3 regions of the Colwellia sp. BRX8-7 genome follow, and region 1 is predicted to be linked to each of the others. Evidence: predicted binding sites of a transcription regulator. Region 1 holds the regulator's gene; each other region holds the start of a gene.

Region 1 (6,327 bases):
TAAGTTGCCATAAAACGGCACGACTTTTCGGGTGAGATGACTCTAATATTAAAGCAATATCATAAGCTGGCATGTTCTGTAGTAATTTTCGAACGTGCACAAACATACCGCTACCAAGTGCTTTATTGACTTGTTGCAGGCGTTGATGATTTTGTTGTTGCTCTGATATTTCCGGCATAAAGTTTTCCTGTGCCGCAGTAATACGAAAATTATATTGTTTATATCTTAGTCAAGATGCGCTGGCTAAGGTGTTGTAATGAATGATAACGTAACTTTATTTTTTATTCAGTCTTTTTATCATTCGTCTTCATCAAATTTATCAGAAAATAACTGGCATACATCGTCAAGTGCTTGTTGAGCATCTTCTCCTTGGGTAATAACCTCTACTGTTTTTCCAAAGCCACCGGCCAGTAACATTAACCCCATAATACTACTGGCATCAGCTTCTTTGCCCTCTAAGCAAATAGTAACGTTAGCATTAAGCTTTTGGCTTAACTGGGCAAGTTTAGTGGCAGCACGTGCATGTAATCCCAGTTTATTGCTAATGGTTAATGATTTATTATATTTTGGCATACAGTGACCGTTATTAAGTGCTTTGTATTTTAATATCGCGATGATGAGACTGAACATCTTCGCGTTCTTTTCTAAGATTGTTTGCTAATATTTCTGCAATATAAACCGATCGGTGTTTTCCACCCGTACAACCAATGGCGATAGTAATATAGCTGCGATTGTTTCTTTCTAAGTGGGGTAACCACGTCATCATAAAACTGTTAATTTGCCAGATAAATTTAGTGACAATCGGTTGGCTAGCAAGAAAGTCTCGCACGGGTTGATCTAAACCGGTAAAACCTTTTAAGTCTGTTTCCCAAAAAGGGTTAGGCAGAAAACGTGCATCAAAAACATAATCTGCGTCTTGTGGTACACCGTGTTTAAAGCCAAAAGATTCAAACACCACCACCATAGATGCCGAGGTTTTGCCTAAAATTCGCTCACGCACTAAATCAGATAATTGATGAGGTGATAACTGACTGGTATTAATATACAAACCCGCACGCGTGGAAATAGGCTCAAGCAGCTTTTTCTCTAAAGAGATGGCTTGGTCGAGTGGGATATTTTGTTTAATCAAAGGATGTAAACGACGCGTTTCACTAAAACGTCGAATAAGATCAGAGTCATCAGCATCTAAATACAGAATATCGAGTTTTACCGTTTTTGGTAGATAATCTAATATTTCTGAAACGTCATTAGGGTCATTGGGTAAGTTACGTACATCTAAACTAACCGCTACTTTGTCGTAATCATTAATAACGGTATGTGCTAATGCAGGCAATAAATTCACCGGAATATTATCGACACAGTAGTAGCCTAAATCTTCGAGTACACGTAAGGCGACACTTTTACCTGACCCTGAGCGACCACTGACTATCAAGAGTTTCATTTGAGTTTTCCTGGATTATTATTAGATTTTATTAACGTTTAGCATGCTTTATTAAAGTAAAAAGCTCTTGCGAATTTTGGCATTTTCTTACTTGCTTTGCGAATTGTTTAGTACTAAATATTTGCGCAATACTTTGTAAGGTATCTAAATGTTGTTGGCAGTTTTCTTCAGGTACAAATAACGCAATAATAATATCGACAGCACGGTTGTCTATCGCATCAAATTCAACGGCTTGTTCACTGGTCAGCAATACAGCAATAACTTGTGACGTGTTAGTTAATCGACCATGAGGAATCGCAATGCCATTTCCTATGCCGGTAGAGCCAACCTTTTCACGCGCCATTAAGCTTTCGAATAATTGATGAGTATCAATATTATCGAATTTTTTTGCCGCAGTTTCGCTAATTATTTCAAGGAGTTTTTTTTTGCTTGTACCCTTAATCGCACACAGGGTGCAATCAAGGGTAAGGATATCTTGCAACTTCATTATACTACTTAGATTCTTTGGTGAGTGAACAGGCGATAAACAGCATTAATGCTGATTCGTTTTACCTTTGTACTTCAATATTTGCCGGTCAAGCTTAACAACAAGACTATCAATAGAGGCATACATGTCAGCATTTTCAGCTTTTGCATGTAAATCAGAGCCACTAACGTGAACAGTCGCTTCAGCAATTTGATTTGATTTTTCAACGGTGAGAACAACATGAACATTATTGATATGATCAAAATGTCGGCTTAATTTTGCCATCTTTGTCGTGACGTTTTCTCGTAAAGCTTCGGTAATGTCAACATGGTGGCCAGAAAGATTAATTTGCATAAGCTTAATTCCTCATCTTTTCGTTAAAGTAAACTTTTTCGTTGGTTAGAAGGTGGAATAGAAAGTGACTCTCGATATTTTGCTATGGTACGTCGAGCTACATTTATCCCTTGATCGGCTAATAAATCAGCCATTTTACTATCACTAAGTGGTTTTGCTGGGATTTCGGCAGCAACAAATTTTTTGATTAATGCACGAATAGCTGTTGATGAACATTCGCCACCGCTTTCGGTGCCAACATGGCTTGAGAAGAAAAACTTCAGTTCGAAAATTCCACGTGGCGTATGCATATACTTTTGTGTCGTCACTCGTGAAATGGTTGATTCATGCATATCGACAGCTTCGGCAATATCATTTAAAACCATTGGACGCATGGCTTCATTACCATGTTCAAAAAAGCCAATTTGACGTTGCACAATACAGTTTGACACTTTTAATAAGGTATCATTACGGCTTTCTAAGCTTTTAATAAACCATTTAGCTTCTTGTAAATTTGAGCGAATAAATTGTGTGTCAGCTGTCGACTTCATCGAACGTGACATCGAAGCATATTGCTGATTCACCGAAAGTTTTGGCGCAGTATCAGGATTTAATTCGACCACCCAACGGCCATTTTTCTTTTCAACAGAAACATCAGGAATAACATACTGATCGTCACTCTTCATCACACTATCGCCGGGTCTAGGGTCAAGTGATTGAATAAGACGCACTACTTCGCGCAGTTGCTCTTCTTTCAGTCGAGTTTTACGCATTAATGTACGATAGTCTCGGCTACCCAGTAGATTAATATGGTCACGCAAAACTAACTTACTTTCTGCTAACCAAGGTGTAGCGGGGTCAAATTGATTAAGTTGAATGATTAAACATTCTGAAATAGAACGAGCAGCGACACCAACAGGATCAAAGAGGTTAATACGTTTTAGTACCACCTCAATTTCATCAAGCTCTACTCCTTCAATGGCAACACTTTCTAAAATGTCTTCACTAGATACCGTTAAGTAACCGGCGTCATCAACAGCATCAATAATTGCTGTCGCTATAGCGCGGTCTGTTTCGGTAAAAGGGCTTAATTCCATTTGCCAGCGCAAATGATCTTGAATGGAGTCTTGAGTCTCGCCTTGGTAAGTATAATCTTCTGAAGCTGGGCCTGAGCTTGAACTTGCTGCACCAGCCGTGTAGTTATCATCCCAAGTGGTATCCATGTTTAATTCTTCAGGGATATCGTTCTTGTCCATGGCTTCAGTGGTGGTGATTTCATCAATGGTAGGCGTAGCGTCTTCGCTACCATCAGAAGCGGGGGCTTCTTTAACATCACCAGTACCGGCAGTGTGAGCTTCTTCAAGGTTGTCAGTACTTTTATCTTCAGGATTATTTGAAGACTCATCCATTTCTAATAATGGATTACTTTCTAAGGCTTCCTGAATTTCTTGTTGAAGCTCTAACGTAGACAGTTGCAGCAATTTGATTGCTTGCTGCAATTGTGGCGTCATGGTTAATTGTTGTCCTATGCGGAGTTGTAGAGTAGGGCGCATTTAGGTCATTAACTTCCTATTATTTTTAATGGGATATTTTCGTTTTTTTCATACGAAGATACTATTCATTTACTGACTACTATAGCGTGAATTGTTCACCAAGGTATACATCTCTTACGTGTTGATTTGCAAGAATTTGATCTGCAGTACCTTCTGCAATAAGTTCACCATGACTAACAATATACGCATGTTCACATACATCGAGAGTTTCACGTACATTGTGATCAGTGATCAACACACCAATGCCACGTTCTTTTAAGTGTAGAATAATTTTTTTAATATCACCTACTGAAATTGGATCAACACCAGCAAAAGGTTCATCTAATAAAATAAATTTTGGTTCAGCAGCTAATGCGCGAGCAATTTCTACTCGGCGGCGTTCACCACCAGATAAGCTCATGCCTAAATTATCTTTGATATGACCTATGTTGAATTCTTCAACAAGATGTTCTAATTTCTCTTCACGTTCAGCATCTGATAATTCTTTTCGTGTTTGTAAAATAGCCATAATATTGTCGTAAACACTGAGTTTTCGAAAAATAGAGGCTTCTTGTGGTAAATATCCGATGCCTTTTCTCGCACGCTCATGCATAGGCGCTAACGTCAGGTTTTCGTCATTTAAGATAATATCGCCACTATCACTTTCAACTAAACCCACAATCATATAAAAAGAAGTTGTTTTTCCGGCACCATTTGGGCCCAGTAAACCGACTATTTGTCCTGCTGAAACTTGCATACTGACATTTTTAACCACTTTTCTGCCTTTATAGGCTTTGGCAAGGCCTTTTGCCATTAGGGTGCTAGTGCTCATAAATTAATTTTTTCCTGAGTTTTCGCGTCTGTGGTTGTCGCTTTAATTTTTTCTTTCGGCTGAAAAATCGTTTTAGTGCGTTCGTTAGATTTACTTTCAGCATTAACATACTGAGTGGCAATATTGTAAGTAATTCTACTGCCACTAACCTCACTACCTTCTTGCTGTAATAACGCATTTCCTGAAATTATCACTAAATTATTTGCGGGCTCATATCTTATTTCGTCTGCTTGTAAGCTAAGAGGAGTGCCATCGGCTAAGGTTTGTTTAAAGGTTGCTGGCTTCCCTTTAGCGATATAGGTTTTTTCTTCACTGCCAGATTGAGTCAGCACTTGTACTAAATCAGCACGTATAACTAATGAACCTTGAGTGATCACCACGTTATCAATATAGCTGAATATTTTATTTTTAAGATCAACGGCTTGTCTTGAAGCGTTAATTTCAATCTTTTGTTTTATATCAAATTTTTCAGCGAAAGCTGACGAAAATAGCGGAGTTGATAACAATAAGCACAGTAGGCTATTTTTTAACAATTTCATAAATTGATTTCACATGTTTAGTTAGTGTCATTTGGTTGGTGTTTAAGTCGACAATTAAACCTTTACCATCGATGGTAAATCCTTTACCGATAATTTTAATTTCTTGTTCTGAACTTATGATGTTAGTTTTTAGATCAAGTTCAAAGTATTTTCCTTGAACTTCTTGTAATAAGCTATCGGGATCTGTTGCTAACAGGCGGACATGCTTTTCTAATTTTACCCGGTTGTTATTGTATAATATGCCTTCATTGGCAGATATTTTCCATGCGGGCGCATCATTTTTTGGATGAAGTGTGTATTGAGGAAACTCAAAGTTGGTAATACTTAACTCAGGGTAATGTTCCATACGATGGGCATCAACAACATAAGCTAAACTTCCTTGATGTTTATAAACATTACTGTGTAAATTTTCGGCAATAAAATCAGGGGTCAGCGTCTTATCAATCGCTTGTAATTGTGGTGCTGAGGAATTTCTCCATTCAATTATACCGTAAACGCCTCCCGCAATCAGAAAAAACAACAAGGTTAAACTATAAAGTCGATTCATATACTCGCACCCGAAGCATTTGCTAAGGTGTTTTGGCTAAGCATGATTAAATCGCATATTTCTCGAACAGCACCAAAACCGCCATGGTTAAAAGTGGTGTAATTTGCGATAGATAAAATACTTGGGTGGGCATCTTGAACAGCAATACCCAAGCCCACAGCGTTGATACACTCATAATCAGGCATATCATCACCAATATAAGCAATTTCCTCGAGGGATAGCTTTAATTGCTTAGCCATAGTTTTCAAGGCGGGTAATTTATTTTCTTCACCTTGAACTATATATTTAACATTTAAGGCTGACATACGTGTTGCGACAATATTTGATGTTCTCCCGGTGATCACCGCTACATCGACACCGCTGGCGCCTAATGCTTTTATGCCGTAGCCATCTTTAGTGTGAAAAGCTTTTAATTCTTCACCATCGTTACCCAAATAAATACGGCCATCAGAAAAAACGCCATCAATATCACATATCAGCAGCTTTATTGTTTTCATGGTATTGAATGCTGTGTCAGTAATTTCGCCATAGAGTGTTTGCATATTAGATAAGACCTGATTTTAGTAAGTCGTGCATATTCATTGCGCCAATAGGTATATTATTGTCATTAACAATAATTAAACCATTAATTTTTTTG
Region 2 (3,220 bases), on a different contig from region 1:
AATTAATACTGACTTCATGCTCATTGAATACATTAGCTACTGCTTGTTTTTAAGGTCAACTGACTCATCTAAAAGAAGTTTTTTGGGTTACGAAGAAAAGGCTAACTAGTATCACAAATAAAGGATTGGTCAGTAGTCAATTGCAGACATTCAAAGTTTACCAAGAGCAAACCCTATCGACTTTAACTGGTTGCTTCAAATATTTCTACTCTAACCAAACAAATGCTTATTGCTCTATCAAAACATATCGACGAGGCTAGAGTGAGACTATGCTGACAAACCTTACTTTTCCATCCTAGTCAGCTTTCTTACAACGGCGTTCAGGTGATCCGGAATGAACAAGCTTCCGTTTGGACCAAAGGCGATGATGTCCGGGTTGGAGATCTGGGCCTCTACCGCAGGTCCGCCGTCGCCAGTGTTACCTTGTTTCCCAGTGCCTGCAACTGTATACATGATCCCTGAAGGTGTTACCACGCGGACTCGCATGTTCACCTGATCGCTAATGTAGACGTAGCCTGAACGATCCACCGCCACACCTGTTGGTTCGCCAATCTGGCTTTCGAGAGCTGGCTTTCCATCGCCGTTAAACTCTGGAACGCCAGTACCTGCAATCGTTACAATGGTGCCGTCAGTTTTTATCTTGCGGATTCGATGGTTGAAGAATCCTGCGATGTAAACATTACCGTCAGCGTCAATCGCGATCGCAACGGGAGCGCCTAATTCAGCTTCTATGGCAGGACCACCGTCACCACTGAATCCACTTTTACCCGTTCCGGCCACTGTGGTGATGACGCCGTTGGTCGATATTTTACGGACACGATGGTTTGCAGTGTCTGCTATAAACAAGTTGCCAGCTCCATCTGTCACAAGATGGTTCGGAAAGTTGAACTGTGCTTTGAGCGCATGTCCTCCATCACCACTAAATCCAGTCACACCTGTGCCCGCTATATGCTGGGCAATTCCATCTGCGCCGATCTTGAAAATTTTAGAGTGCCCACGACTCAGGACGTAAAGATTATCATCGAGATCGGTGGCAACGCCATAAGCGTTTGATAGGTTGGTCTCATTTGCAGGGCGACTTCCTTCTTGTACTTCGGTGCTATCGGTACCTACCACTGTCGTGATGACCCCTTTAGACGTTACCATACGGACGCGAGGGATCTTCTCGTTTGCGATATACAAATTACCCTTGGAGTCAAGTGCGACGGCGGTGGGTCTTTCAATTAATGCATCGATCGCCTGGCCTCCATCGCCACTTATTCCTCGTATTCCGGTCCCGGCAACAGTGGATATCGTAAACCGGGGAATAGCGGCATGGCCACGTTCATCATCGGAGTTAGAAGATTGGGCTAACACAGTAGTGTTCTGTGCTGCAATAATGGTAGCCAGTAGTAAAACTTTTTTCATATTAGATAACCTATAGAGCCTGTTTATAAATAGATAATATCAACCTTTGCAATATTCACACCAATCTACAGTTCCCATTCTCTTTAGGTTGTTCAAAATTGCATATTCATATTGTTATCTTTTTTCGCCAGAACATAGTGAAAATAACCATTTGTAGTGGCTGAGAATATAGACAAAGAAAGCCTAAATTAATTTATATGTATAAATGTCCGCTAAAATCTATCCCCCCCCTGCCTGTGAACGAATATCTGCATTTCGTTATTTTTAAAGGTAGCTGACGTTAAAATCATTTTTCTAAGGCTCTCACGCCCTATTTCGACTTAGTCTGTCAAAATTGAATTTAATCAATGTGGGGATATTAAGATACTTTTTCTTATTCTAACTCAGTCTACAATTGACACAGTTACGAGTTTTTTTAGAAAACAGATAAAATTAACAACCAACTTAAAACTGGTGGAATTAGTTAAAATGTGCGTTATAACGCTAAATTCAATCAGCGGCTAAAAGACAATTTATATCAATCGTTTGATTTATAATGACTTTATATGGTTGGTTTGAAAATTGCTTACGTAAATATTAAAGCATTACTCAATCATATGGAAACACAATGAAATATAAGCATATTGTCGGCATCATAATAATATTATCAACATCATCTTGCTCTACAGTTAATACTCCCTCTAATGTAAGGGTTGGCCCTACTCAAGAAATTAACCTAACTATTATCGAAGATATTGTCATTGATCTTAATATTACTGCGGGTGATGTTGTCATTGAAAGCTCTCCAGGAGATCAGTTAAGGGCAGAAATGACAGTAGAATGCCCTGGTATTAATAGCAAATGCGCCAAGCGTATGACTGGTCTAAAATTTGTATCATTAACTGAAGGAAAACACCTAACACTAAAAACCAATAAAGATTCTTTGTTCCAGAGTTATAACGCCAATCTTAGCGTTAAGTTATTTATTCCTAAATCTAAGCAACTTAATGTCAACATGGACGCAGGTTCACTTAAAGTAAACAATGTAGATTCTTGTTTGAACATTGATATGTCAGCAGGCGAAATAAATATCCACATGTCTGAAACTATGATTGCTTCTGTTGATCTTGATTCTGCGTTTGGTGAAGTTTCACTTAATGTAAATGGACTACATAAAAATGAAAATCGGTCATGGTTAGTTGGCGGAGAAATTAATTGGGATCAGGGAAGAGGTAATTGTCATATGAAAGTTGATTTACAATCTGGTGAAATATTAGTGAATCTTGCTGGCTAGTTATAAAACTTAATGATATGGGATTGTGTCTTGCTATTTGGTTATTAAGGCAATAAATAAGTACTAATCCCATCTTGAAGTTAATTATTTTTATTCTAATTACCAATTCAAGAAAACAACTTTGCACAAAATTCTCTCCCACTTTGTGACTTGATCCTGCTTTCATCATATTCTATATGTCATCAGCACAGATTAAGTATTAAAATATAATTTTCAGTAGGCTCGATTTCGTATCATTAATCATTAGATTGGGTGATTTTTAACAACAAAAAACGACTGCTTTAGGCTCTGAATTGTCATTAGCAACTCACAAGCTAATGTCAGCTTATGGCTAGCTGAAGTCACAAGGTTATCTTCGATGCTAATGACCGCTTTATTGGTAAAGCGGTCGTTAGAATAAAAACTGCTAGAGTCCGCAATGCGCACCAAGAAGTCATAAAAATGAAATGTTGAAATGTTGAAATGTTAGCAATCGTATCAATCTTGTCCTTTTTTTTACTGATTTTAACGAGAAGATATGACCGCTCTGTGGCAGGAAGC
Region 3 (6,327 bases), on a different contig from region 1:
CAGCAGGTGAATTTATTGACTTTAATGGTCAAAGTATTGAAGTACTCGATGCTGACCATTTTGATTTTAGTCAAGCGCAAATTGGCTTTTTCTCTGCGGGTGGCTCAATTTCAGCTAAGTTTGCTCCTATTGCTGGTGAAGCAGGGTGTATTGTTATAGACAATACTTCTGAGTTTAGATACGACGCAGATATTCCGCTAATCGTTCCTGAAGTTAACCCAAGTGCATTAGCTGATTATAGAAACCGTAATATTATTGCTAACCCTAATTGTTCAACTATTCAAATGATGGTCGCGCTAAAACCTATCTATGATGCTGTTGGTATTAATCGTATTAATGTTTCTACTTATCAATCAGTTTCTGGTGGTGGTAAAGCAGCAATGGACGAATTAGCTAAGCAGACTGCAGACTTGTTAAGCGGAAAACCTGTTGAGACTAAACATTTTCCTCGTCAAATCGCTTTTAATGTTATCCCGCAAATTGATGTCTTTATGGATAATGGTTATACCAAAGAAGAAATGAAAATGGTCTGGGAAACGAAAAAAATTCTAGGCGATGAAAACGTTCTTGTTAATCCAACCGCGGTTCGTGTGCCGGTATTCTTTGGTCACGGTGAAGCCTTACATATTGAAACGGGATCGCCTATTTCAGCAGAAGAAGTTAAAGATTTGCTTGAGCAAGCTGAAGGTATTGTTGTTTGTCGTAATGACGAAGACTTTCCAACACAGATAGGCGATGCAAGCGGAAAAGATGCCACTTATGTTGGTCGTATTCGTGAAGATATTAGTCATAGTTGTGGGATCAATATGTGGGTTGTTGCTGACAATGTACGTAAAGGTGCGGCAACAAACAGTGTACAAATTGCTGAATTATTGGTTAAAGACTACCTTTCATAACATCCCTTTAATAAATGAGTTAGCGTTAAAGTTGAGTTAACCTTAAGATTTATTAAAGAAAAATCAAAACTCGTCGTTATAGTTAACGACGAGTTTTTTGTTTCATTATTACTAAAAAAATGTGTATTAACTTGCTATGATATAAACAGCAGGTGTAGGGTTGGAATAAAATTTGCTTTACTTTCTCTAGGCTTGAAGTGCCAAACAATTGGCAGTAAATAAAAATAATTAGGAAAACTTGATGCATCGATTATTACGCCTGTGCCTGTGGCAGGTAATATTTATAAGCATTACCACGTATAGTGTTTCTTTGTTCGCCTTTGAAGAAGGCGGTATTCGTATTCGGGGCCCCAAGGCGACGGATATGTTTCCGTACGATCAATACGGGCCTATTACCTCAAAAGATACCCTGTGGAACATTGCTTTAAAAGTTCGTCCAGACCCTACTTTGTCTGTTTATCAAGTAATGCAGGCGTTATATCAAAAAAATCCGCAAGCATTTAAAGAAAATAACTTAAACCATCTTAACAATGGCCAGTACTTAAAATTGCCGTCTGTTAGTGAGATGCGTGCCATAAATCCTCTTGCGGCAAAAAGTAAGTCAACCTCTGATGATAAAACATGGCAAAAGAAAGTTGCTAAAACCGTTAAGAAAAAAATTGTTCCTCCTGCTGAACTTGCCATTAAAAAGGAAGATTTAGACGCGACTAAAAAAGAAATTAATGCACAGCTTGAAGAAATAAACTCTAAGCAAACCGTTCGTTTAGAAACTATCCAAAATGATGTTTTAGATTCAATTGATGGCTTGCAGGCTATTCTTAAAGAAAATGCAGTTGTTGATGAAAAAATATCAACGGTGAATCAGCAGCTGAATGTTTTTAAAGAAGCTTCAACTATAGAAGATGAAAAACAAAACGCTCAATTAGCACTGATCATGTCACTTCAGCAAGAACTATTGAAAATGGCAGAAGCGAGTGAGCAAGCGTTATTATTAGAGAAGCAAAAAGCTGAACTTGAAAATGAAGGCATAACCTCGCAGCTTTGGTTTCAGATCTTAATGTCAACGCTACCAGCATTTTTTGTCTTGAGTCTTGTATTTTGGTTCTTGCGCCGTCAAAAAGGTGGAGAAACTGAAGCTAAGCCTAAAAAATCAAAAGCTGTTGCTCAAGAAAAAGCCAAACCAGCAGACACAGCTGAAGAACCTCTTGCTGCTTTAGATAACGAACTTTCACTTGATGATGAATTATCGCTTGATGATGAATTATCACTTGATGATGAACTTTCAATGGACCTAGGTGAGGATGAACTTAATTTAGATGATTCATTATTTGCTGACGACGCAGATGATGGATTAGGTTCATTAGATGATGACGATGATGTTATCCATTTAGATGATGATCTAGATGACTTGGACGGACTCGATGATTTAGATGATCTAGAAGACATATCACTTGATAGCGACGAGTTAGAAGGTGGTGAGTTAGACCAAAGCGACTTAGATTCCTTACTTTCAGGTCTTGATGACGATGATGACGACGTTCCAGCGGATAAAGACCAAATTAATAACAATGAAAGTAAAGAAGAGCTGCCAGGCGAAGCATTAGAAGGTGGTGAATTAGATCAAGATTTATTGAATGACTTATTAAACGACATCGGCGACGAAGACGACGAAGACGACGATAGTGCTTTAGAGGCAATTGAATCTGTACATGAAGAAGCTGCAACAGAACTAACCGACCCAGACGACATCGATGCACTGATGGATTCAATGGCCACCGCAGCGCCAAAACCTGAGCCTGAGCCAGTAGAAGATGCTTCGGCTGAGCTAACCGACCCCGATGATATCGATGCACTGATGGATTCAATGGCCGCCGCAGCGCCAAAACCTGAGCCTGAGCCAGTAGAAGATACTTCGGCTGAGCTAACTGACCCCGATGATATCGATGCACTGATGGATTCAATGGCCGCCGCAGCGCCAAAACCTGAGCCTGAGCCAGTAGAAGATGCTTCGGCTGAGTTAACCGACCCCGATGATATCGATGCACTGATGGATTCAATGGCCACCGCAGCGCCAAAACCTGAGCCTGAGCCAGTAGAAGATGCTTCGGCTGAGCTAACCGACCCCGATGATATCGATGCACTGATGGATTCAATGGCCACCGCAGCGCCAAAACCTGAGCCTGAGCCAGTAGAAGATGCTTCGGCTGAGTTAACCGACCCCGATGATATCGATGCACTGATGGATTCAATGGCCGCCGCAGCGCCAAAATCTGAGCCTGAGCCAGTAGAAGATGCTTCGGCTGAGCTAACCGACCCCGATGATATCGATGCACTGATGGATTCAATGGTCGCCGCAGCGCCAAAACCAGAGCCTGAGCTAGAACCAGAGCCAGTAGAGGATGCAACTGATAATAGCACTGCAGAGTTAACTGACCCAGACGACATCGACGCACTGATGGATTCAATGGTTAAAGAAAGTGCCGTTGCTGAATTAAATGAACAAGCTGAGAATTTTGAAATATCAGATCCTGATGACATCGACGCCTTGCTAGATTCAATGTCAGCCCCAGAGCAGATGACAAAACCTATCACTGCCGATGATATCATTGATCCTCTTGATGAAATGGCTGCTGATAACTTAGATGAAAATATAGCGTTAACTGACCCTGATGATATTGATAGTTTATTAGGTGATATTCAGGGTGATGAAACTGCAGATGGCACTGAGACCACAGAAGATGAAAATAAAGCGCTTATCGATAATTTTACCAATGAATACGTAGCGCCATTTTTATCGGTAGATTTTAGTGAGCTACTTAAAGATGACACCGAAGAATTAGTTGATGATACTCATGCAAGTCATGACGAAAGTATAAACGAAAAAAATAGCAATAAAAATAATGACTTGTCAGATGATTTGGACATAGATGCACTTTTAGCTGAGGTGGCTGAGGGTGACAACTCAAACGCTGATGATTTAGATATTGGTGACGATATACTTATTGATGGACAAGTTAATGAACTAGCGGCAGAAGAAGCAACTGATTATACCGATAGTGATGTATTAGCTGATTTATTAGCCGATGAAAACACCTCTGACGATGATGACAATAGTGAGATTGATGAGATTGAAGCACTCGATAATGTTGACTTTGATGACTTATTGGCAAACATAGCAGAAGAAAATCAGACAACACTTTCAGATGATCTCGACTTTTCAACTGACTTCAATGCTGATGACATTGACTTAGACGCTACTGATACCGATGATGAGATTAACATTGAAGGCGACAGCGAAGATGATTTCGATGTTGACTTAGATGATGTGTTAGATATTGGTGATGACCTCGATAGTGATAATAATTTAAATGTTGATTTTGACAATGATGATGAAGATGATTTTGTCTCTGTTGACTCTTTATTATCAGATAGTTTAAGCGACACAGAAGACGAAGAGCCCTACAATAAAACTGACTTTAATGTCGGGCTTAATGAGTTCCCTGAGTTTTCTGGTGATAACGCCGCAGAAGAAGAAGATGATAACGGTATTGCAGCTAAATTAGATTTGGCGAAAGTTTATATTGAAATAGGAGATAACGAAAACGCCGAAGTAATATTACAAGACGTAGTAGCAAAGGGTGATGCCCAGCAACAATTTGATGCTCAGCAACTACTTGATAATATTAGTTAATCGATAAACGTTATCTTCATTCTATAAAAGCCACTGTTGTGGCTTTTTTTATATAAAAGAATTTTTTATATAATAGAAATAGGCGCAATAATAGAAAACGCCGAAGTAATATTACAAGATGTAGTAGCAAAGGGCGATGCCCAGCAACAATTTGATGCTCAGCAACTACTTGATAATATTAGTTAATCGATAGACGTTATTTCATTCTATAAAAGCCACTGTTGTGGCTTTTTTTATATAAAAGAATTTTTTATATAATAGAAATAGGCGCAATAATAGAAAACGCCGAAGTAATATGACAAGACGTAGTAGCAAAGGGTGATGCCCAGCAATAATTTGATGCTCAGCAACTACTTGATAATATTAGTTAATCGATAGACGTTATCTTCACTCTATAAAAGCCACTGTTGTGGCTTTTTTTATATAAAAGAATTTTTTATATAATAGAAATAGGCGCAATAATAGAAAACGCCGAAGTAATATGACAAGACGTAGTAGCAAAGGGCGATGCCCAGCAACTGCCCAATTATATGAGTTAATCAATCGCAATTACTTTAGCTTTTATAAAAGCCATTATTGGGGTTTTTTTATATAATCAAAGAACCTGATTGGCATAAACCCTAAAATATTGGATAATGCGCGCATTATAATCGGGAGTTATTGATGCGTTACGCTTTAGGTATTGAATACGATGGAAGCCGTTATCACGGTTGGCAACGACAAAAAAATGCGGTCAGTGTTCAGCAAAATGTAGAAAAAGCTTTATCAAAAATTGCTGATGAAAAAATTGAAGTTATTTGTGCGGGCAGAACTGATACGGGTGTTAGTGCGACCAACCAAGTTATTCACTTTGAAACGGACAAAGTGCGTAAAGATGTTGCTTGGACACTGGGCGTAAATACCAATCTACCAAGTGATATTGCTGTGTCTTGGGTGAAGCAAGTTGACGACAGTTTTCATGCTCGATTTAGCGCCACAGCACGTCGTTATCGCTATGTTATTAATAACAATCGTTTAAGATCTGCAATTTTAAGCCAAGGAATAACCTGCTGTCATTATCCACTTGATGAAAAGTTAATGCATCAAGCGGCACAGTCTTTATTGGGTAAACATGACTTTACTTCCTTTCGCACCGTTCATTGTCAGTCGCATTCTCCGGTTAGAACATTGATTCATTGCAATGTTTCACGCCAAGGTGATTTTGTTATTATTGATGTTAAAGGCAATGCTTTTTTACATCATATGGTGAGAAATATTGCGGGTAGTTTAATGCGTATAGGCCAACAATTAGAAACAGTAGCGTGGTTGGGGGAAGTTCTTGAAGCTAAAAATCGTTGTGTAGCTGGCATGATGGCATCTGCTGCAGGTTTGTATTTTGTTGGTGTTGACTACCCACAAGAGTTCAATATTCCAAAACCTCCGCTGGGGCCACTGTTTTTACTTTAAGATAAATAGTGACAGAATGAGTAATTACAAACTGCTAATTCCAACAAAACAGACCAGTTTTTTGTATTCATAGTAGGGCTAAATGTGCTTTAATTGTCGGTTATAGTTAGATTAATTCAAAAAATTAACAATTTGCTGATAGGTTTGAAACCAATATTGGCAAGTTTTCCTATGTTCCCATGGACATATTAGGTAAAAGAAGGCAAAAATAAATTATGAGCTGGATAGAAAAAATTCTCCCAAAAGCAAAAACCACCCAAAAACGTAATATCCCTGAAGGCGTTTGGAGCAAGT

What was found. The regulator sigma-54, encoded in region 1, starts transcription at its own class of promoters, with help from an activator protein. The targets are predictions, from matches to a motif close to GTTGGCACGNNNNTNGNNT.
Region 2: a site for sigma-54 is predicted at 1,956-1,974, ahead of H4J57_RS14600 (DUF4097 family beta strand repeat-containing protein). Genes of this name have one in related genera too.
Region 3: a site for sigma-54 is predicted at 1,056-1,074, ahead of H4J57_RS10520 (FimV/HubP family polar landmark protein). Genes of this name have one in related genera too.

What each region holds. Positions count from the first base shown of each region.
Region 1 covers NZ_JACGVP010000011.1:167,988-174,314, forward strand. Annotated here, with positions in the region: gene mgtE (magnesium transporter) at 1-178, opposite strand, end outside; gene H4J57_RS12570 (HPr family phosphocarrier protein) at 298-573, opposite strand; gene rapZ (RNase adapter RapZ) at 587-1,441, opposite strand; gene ptsN (PTS IIA-like nitrogen regulatory protein PtsN) at 1,473-1,928, opposite strand; gene hpf (ribosome hibernation promoting factor) at 1,974-2,261, opposite strand; gene H4J57_RS12590 (RNA polymerase factor sigma-54) at 2,285-3,793, opposite strand; gene lptB (LPS export ABC transporter ATP-binding protein) at 3,873-4,604, opposite strand; gene lptA (lipopolysaccharide transport periplasmic protein LptA) at 4,601-5,143, opposite strand; gene lptC (LPS export ABC transporter periplasmic protein LptC) at 5,124-5,690, opposite strand; gene kdsC (3-deoxy-manno-octulosonate-8-phosphatase KdsC) at 5,687-6,232, opposite strand; gene H4J57_RS12615 (KpsF/GutQ family sugar-phosphate isomerase) at 6,234-6,327, opposite strand, start outside.
Region 2 covers NZ_JACGVP010000015.1:1,828-5,047, reverse strand. Annotated here, with positions in the region: gene H4J57_RS14605 (hypothetical protein) at 283-1,407, opposite strand; gene H4J57_RS14600 (DUF4097 family beta strand repeat-containing protein) at 2,015-2,680, shown strand.
Region 3 covers NZ_JACGVP010000009.1:88,818-95,144, reverse strand. Annotated here, with positions in the region: gene H4J57_RS10525 (aspartate-semialdehyde dehydrogenase) at 1-896, shown strand, start outside; gene H4J57_RS10520 (FimV/HubP family polar landmark protein) at 1,138-4,587, shown strand; gene truA (tRNA pseudouridine(38-40) synthase TruA) at 5,251-6,033, shown strand; gene accD (acetyl-CoA carboxylase, carboxyltransferase subunit beta) at 6,249-6,327, shown strand, end outside.